DNA from 2 places in the Granulicella mallensis MP5ACTX8 genome. Region 2 is predicted to be linked to the other one. Evidence: predicted binding sites of a transcription regulator. Region 2 holds the regulator's gene; the other holds the start of a gene.
The links. The regulator LexA, encoded in region 2, represses DNA repair genes until DNA is damaged. The targets are predictions, from matches to a motif close to CANTTCGCTTTTTATTCGC.
Positions count from the first base shown of each region.

Region 1: recA (recombinase RecA) is a predicted target of LexA. The motif match lies at 1,887-1,905, and genes of this name have one in related genera.

Region 1 is NC_016631.1:2,454,336-2,457,748, reverse strand. Features, by position in the region: gene ACIX8_RS10305 (winged helix-turn-helix domain-containing protein) at 1-656, shown strand, start outside; gene recA (recombinase RecA) at 725-1,798, opposite strand; gene ACIX8_RS10295 (queuosine precursor transporter) at 1,934-2,641, shown strand; gene ACIX8_RS10290 (FAD-dependent thymidylate synthase) at 2,906-3,413, opposite strand, start outside.
Region 2 is NC_016631.1:3,756,664-3,760,076, reverse strand. Features, by position in the region: gene ACIX8_RS15145 (dienelactone hydrolase family protein) at 1-594, opposite strand, end outside; gene lexA (transcriptional repressor LexA) at 1,199-1,804, shown strand; gene ACIX8_RS15135 (DUF4097 family beta strand repeat-containing protein) at 2,463-3,317, shown strand.

The DNA of each region.
Region 1 (3,413 bases), 1.3 Mb from region 2:
CCAGGCAAAATGCCATTGCCAACAATCTGCCCGAATTCGCCGCGGAGATCATCGTGGAACAGGCAGGCCTCGACGCAGATGCCGGACGCCCCGCTCAGGCAGCACAGCTCGCGGAAGAGGCCTTGCACTATGCACCGCACAATATCGAGGTAGAAGCCGGCGCTGCGCTAGCCCTGGCCAGAATCGGACAGATCGCCCGCGCGGAGGCAATCTCCAGGAAAGCAACCGCCGAATCTCCACTCGACACACAGCTTCAATTTGTGGAACTGCCCTCCGTCAATGCCGCGATTGCCATGCAACACAACCAGCCTGACGAAGCCGTTAAAGCCCTGGAACCAGCTCGTCCCTATGACCAGGTCGTCGTCATGGGCCTCTCCCCCGCCTACTACCGAGGCCTCGCCTATCTCCAGGGCCGCCACTGGCAACAGGCGTCCGCCGAGTTCCGCAGCGTACTCGATCACCGCGCCGCCTCTCCCAACTCCCCCTACATCCTTCTGTCACAGCTTGAGCTGGGCCATGCGCTACAACTCAGCGGCAACTCGCAGGAGGCCACCGCCCAGTTCCAGCAACTCGAAGAGGTCTGGAAGAATGCCGACACAGACTTCCCTCCGATAAAACTCCTGCACCTCTACGAGCACCTGCACCCAGCCCGCTGAGAAGGAATTTAAAAAGTAAAGGCCGTGACGATCTTCCGTCACGGCTTTTACTTGGGTTGCAGGCAAAACTATCCGCGGCGTGTCTTTACGGCTTCAACCGCCTGGGCTGGGCCATCGACGGGTGCAGCGGGGATCTCAACATCATCCGCAGGCTTGATTCCGAGTTTCTTGCGCAGTTCACTATCGATCCGGCCGAAGACCTCTTTATTTTCCTTCAGGAATCCGCGTACATTCTCACGGCCCTGTCCGATACGCTCACCCTGGTAGCTGTACCACGCACCCGCCTTGTCGACGATATTGTGCAGCACAGCAAGATCCAGCGAGTCGCCTTCACGAGAGATACCTTCACCGAAGAGAATGTCGAACTCAGCATCGCGGAAGGGTGCCGCTACCTTGTTCTTTACAATCTTGACCTTCGTGCGGTTGCCGACGACAACATCGCCTTCCTTCACCGCGCCGACACGACGGATATCGATACGCACCGAGGAGTAGAACTTCAGTGCCCGTCCGCCGGTCGTCGTCTCCGGGTTGCCGAACATGACGCCGATCTTCTCGCGAACCTGGTTGATAAAGATCAGGCTGGTGCGCGACTTCGACACTGTTCCGGTCAATTTGCGCAACGCCTGCGACATCAGCCTGGCCTGCAGGCCCATGTGCGAATCGCCCATCTCGCCATCAAGCTCAGCCTTCGGCACCAGCGCGGCCACCGAATCCACCACCAGTACGTCGATGGCGCCCGAACGAACCAGCGCTTCGACGATCTCCAGTGCCTGTTCGCCGTAGTCCGGCTGGCTCACCAGCAGATTGTCGGTATCGACACCCAGCTTCTTTGCATAAGCCGGATCGAGAGCGTGCTCCGCGTCCACAAATGCCGCTAGGCCGCCGTTCTTCTGCGCCTCGGCGATGATCTGCAGTGTAATGGTCGTCTTTCCCGAACTCTCCGGCCCAAAGATCTCGATCACGCGCCCACGAGGCACGCCACCGACACCCAACGCCGCGTCAAAGGAAATCGACCCCGTAGAGATTACCGAAATTGGCCCAATCGCCTCTTTCGCGCCGAGCCGCATCACCGACCCCTTGCCAAATTGCTTTTCAAGCTGAGAAAGTGCGGTTTCTATGGCTTTGCTGCGGTCATCTGCCACGATGTTTATCTCCTTAAGATAGGTTCAAGCTGGGGTCACGCCGAGGTGAAATGTCAAAGCCGAGTCTAGCACTAAACCTCAGGCCATAGCAAAAGAAAAGCGAAAGTCGCCAGCATCCTGCGATACCCTGATCTCATGTCTCGATTCCGCTATCTCGACGCCCTGACGACCGCCTTCGTCGTCATCCTGCTGGTATCGAACCTGCTCGCGCAGAAGGTCATCCGGATTGGGCCGTTCTGGCATATTCCTGCCTTCTCCACCAGCGGAGCGATGGTGCTCTTCCCCATCACCTACATCTTCGGCGACATCTTCACCGAGATTTACGGCTACGCAGCCTCGCGGCGGGCCATCTGGCTGGGATTCTTCGGAACCGCGCTGCTCTACGCCGTCTCGGCCCTGGTCATCGCACTGCCCTCCGATCCGGAGTTCCACAACCAGGCGGCGTTCGTTACGGTCTTCGGCTTTCTGCCGCGTATCCTCATCGCCAGCCTGATCGCCTTCTGGGCCGGCGAGTTCGCCAACTCCTTCACCATGGCCAAGCTCAAGCTCCTGACGAAAGGCCGCATGCTCTGGACGCGCACCGTGGGCTCAACTGTCGTAGGTCAGGCCGTCGACACCACGCTGGTCATTGTCATCACCTTCGCCGGGGTATTCTCCGCCCATAAGCTCATCGAGATTATCGTGGTGGGCTACCTGCTGAAGGTCGGCTATGAGGTGCTGGCGACGCCCCTGACCTATCTCGTGATCGGCTGGCTAAAGCGTGCAGAAGGCATCGATACCTTCGATGCGCACACGAACTTCAATCCGTTCCGCTTTACCGGCAGACAGGAACAAAATCTTTAACGCAGAAGGCGGGAAAACCAAGTCTCGCAGAGACACCATATTTTCGATACAACCCTAAACATTGTCATCTCGACCGGAGGCGGCGCTTTTTGCCGCCGTAGTGGAGAGACCTGCAGCTTGCTCGTGCAAGCACTACTGCCAGCACTAACAGCCTGCAGGTCTCTCCACTGCGCATGACGATAAAGCCATCATGCTTCGGTCGAGATGACAGTTCTGGGGTAGTTCATTCCTACCTCACACTATCGTTGAAGATACTGCCAGGCACTACCTCTTCAGCAAATCCATCGGCACATTCACATCCTCAATCCGGAACAATCCCGCCAGCGCCGGATGCCGAGTGGCAATCGCCTGATACATCTCCCACGCCACACGCCGATAGCTGAAGTGCCCCGCAATTCCCGAACGCAGTTCGGCAATGTACAGCGCCTCGGCAAAGTCCATCTTGAACAGGCTGCGGCAGCGCATGCCCAGCGGCAGCAGATACTGCGCACTCTGCTTTGCCTCGGGTTCGCCACTGTCGCAGACCGTGCGATAGGCAGCCAGCGCTGCATTCATCGCGTCGCGATATTGCTCTCCAAGACCCGCCTCGGCAAGCGTCGGCTGCCCCGGGCAGACCGGCTCGTCATAGCCATGAACGTCCGAAAACTCCTGCAGCAGCTGCACGCAGCGACGATGGCGGTGCATATCCCTGAAGCCGCCGATGTCCATCAGGATGTCGAAGCGGAAGCCATGACCGGCATTAAAGGCGCGCACCAACTCGTCGTGGCGTCCG
Region 2 (3,413 bases):
GGCGTGCCCGGCGCCCTCGTAGAGGAAGATTTCGACCTCAGGATGCGCGTTCCGCACGGCATCGATCTGGTCGCTGCCGATGTGGCTGTCCTCCGCGCCAAAGTGCAGCAGAACGGGGCAGGTGGGCTCTTCGGCAGCCACTTTGCCGATACCGCCGGCATAGTAGCCGACGCAGCAATCCAGCTGCATCTTGTGTGCTTCGGCGCGAGTCGCGCTCACCCAGCTCATCAGGCCGCCGTAGCAGAACCCAAGGATGGCAACGCCCTTTCCGGCACCTTTGACGTGCTCGTAAGCTGCGGCGATATCCAGAAGCTGGGTGTCGGGATTGAGCTTTCCGTACAGGTCGAAGGCCTTCTTCAGATCTTCGCCTTCGTAGGTCAGTTCAAGCCCGCGCTCGAAGCGGTCGAAGATCGCCGGTGCGATGGCCAGGAACCCGTCCTTGGCATAGCTGTCGGCGACGCTGCGGATCGAAGCGTTTACGCCGAAGATCTCCTGCACCACGATCAGCGCGCCGATCGGCTCGCCTTCAGGCTTTGCCACGTAGGCGGAAAGTTCGTGCCCGTCGGCTGCTTTTACGTTTACCCATTCACTCATGTTGTTTACTTGTCCTCCACTGCCTCAGACGAAGGAAAGCTGTGAAAAGGTGCATCATCTGTTTGTCACGCGCGCGGTAAACGGATGATTTATTGTGCCGTTCATATCCGGGGGCGTTCGACGGCTAGAGTGTGCCATCAAACTGCTTCCTGAGACGAAGTCGGACGGGTGCAAGCAGTTTGTTGAGTCACGAATCGGAAGGGCACGGTTTCAACCGTGCCGAAAAGGGAGCTTTTAGAGGTCCTCTCCGCTCTGCCGAAGGCTGAAGTGAAGCCCGCAGGGCGCAACGACTGAATTGCCTTCCTTCGTGCGGCCCAGGCTGAACAAGGAGCACCGGGGATGTGGCCACCCGTTTCGCCGCGATGAAAGAGAGCAATTCCGTCGCTCCGGCTGCGCCTTCGCTCCCGCCTTCGGCAGAGTGGAAAGAGGCTTTGTCGCCGCTTTCTCGGCACGGTTGAAACCGTGCCCTTCCGATTCGTGCCTCAACAAACTGACTGCGCCGTTCGGTCTAACACCAAGGGGAGTTTGATGACAAATACTGGGAAATGATGGCAAATGTGATTCCCCCGCTTGCAATTCGCTTTTTATTCGCTAGAATGTCCGCATGGCGATTACGCGGCGGCAAAAAGAAGTCATCGACTTTCTTTCGAGCTTTACCACCAGGAACGGCTACTCTCCTTCGTACGAAGAGATAGCGTCGGGCCTCGGCCTGAATTCGCTGGCCACGGTGCATAAGCACGTCACCAATCTGCAGAACAAAGGCCTGCTCCAGCGCGCTCACAACCGCAGCCGGTCGATCGACGTTCTGCCGCAGCGCTCCGCGAAGAAGGGCTTCGACCGCCTTCCTCTGCTGGGCCGTATCGCAGCGGGCAAGCCGGTGGAGGCCATCGAGACCGCCGAATCCATCTCCCTGGGCGACATTATCGGCAACCGCGAGGTCTACGCCCTGGAGGTCCGCGGAGACTCCATGCGGGACGAACACATCGTCTCCGGAGACTATGTACTGGTCGAGAGAACCCGCACTGCTCGGGAGGGCGAGATTATCGTCGCGTTGATCGACGGCGCCGATGCCACGCTCAAACGCTTCTACCGCGAGGGCAATCTCATCCGGCTGCAGCCTTCCAATACGGAGATGGCCCCGATCTACGCTCCGGCCTCCAATGTGAGCATCCAGGGGAAGGTGCTGGGAGTCCTGCGCAAGTACGCGTAGGGCTGTTCAGGCAACTGCCACGGCATTGTTTCGTTAAGGGCATGGCTTCACAGGCTGCGGAAAAATCCCCATTTGATCTTTAGGGCCAAAGGCCCGTTTCATCCCAGCCTGGGGCAAAGCGAACCCAGGGGCACCACGCGACAGCGTGGTGGCTCGGGGAGCGACGCCCCAGGTTAGGCTTGCAGCGAGCTAAAAACCGCTCGCTGCTGCGCTTCACCCCAGGCTGGTATGAAACGGGCCTTTGGCCCTAAAGATCAAGACTCGCTTCCCGGCTAAGAGTTTTTCCGCAGCCTGTTTAGCCATGCCGTAAATAGCAGGCCCAAGGGCATACCATTCTGCCGAAGGCCGGAGTGAAGGCGAAGCCGCAACGACTGAATTGCATTCTTTGGCCGTGGCAAACTAATCCTCCCTCGCTACGGATACATGCCTGTGAGCCTTGCACGGTCCTTGCGGAAAGAGTTTAGTCCCGGTCCCATACGGCCTGGCTGAAGCCAGATCCTTCCGATCCCTGCCTCAACAAACTGTTTGCACCCTTCGCTTCCGCGACAAGAGCGATTTGATGACACACCCCAGGAAATGAGGGGAACTAATACCTGTAAGACTGCGTATCCTGATCTAGCTTGTACAACTGCCGCTTTATGAGGGAGCCGCCGTCATCATGAAACTTCATCTTCTTGTCGCTTCGAGTCTTCTGCTGTTTGTCGCGCCCGCTTTCGCGGACAGCACCTTTACCCGCACCTTAAACGTCTCGTCGCAGGCCGATCTCTATGTTTCTACGGGGTCAGGCGATATCAAGATCTCCCAGGCCAATGACAACCAGATTCATGTGGTTGGCCACATTCATGCCGGATGGAGCTCCTTCGGCGACGTCAAAGCCCGCGAACAGCGTATCGTCGACAACCCGCCAATCGTGCAGAACGGGAATGAAGTCCGCATCGGTGAGACAAACGATCGCAACCTGTTCAATAACATCTCCATCGACTACGAGATTGCCGTTCCCTCATCCGCCGCACTCAACCTCCATAGCGGTTCGGGTGACATCGAGATCAACCACGTGGGCCGCTATCTTTCGGCGACCAGTGGCTCAGGAAACGTACGCGCCCATGGCATTCATGGACCTGCCGAACTTCAGGCGGGCTCGGGCGATATCGAACTGGATCAGGATGCTGCCGGCGATGTGAAAGCCAAGACCGGTTCCGGCAATATTCGCATTCACGAGTTCAATGGCTCACTGAATGCTCGCACGGGTTCGGGCGATGTTGAGGCGATCGGACGGCTTGAGGGAACAGGAAATCTGGCGAGCGGCTCGGGATCGGTGCGCCTGCATCTGAATCCGGATGCGCGCTTTAACCTCGAAGCGTCAACGGGCTCAGGCGATATTCACATCCAGTTCCCCGGAGCTCCGAAGCAGGATGACTCCTCGCGGCACCACCTCACGGCCTCCATCAATGGAGGCGGAGCTCCCCTGGAGATCCGCACGGGTTCCGGGAACATCAATGTGGAGCCTCGCTAGGCTGGTCATTCAGTCCTGTTCCAGCAGTCCTATTCCAGGTTTAGCCAGATTCTTGTTTTGAAGGGGCGGGGCTTCAGCCCCGCCGTTAGAAGTCGC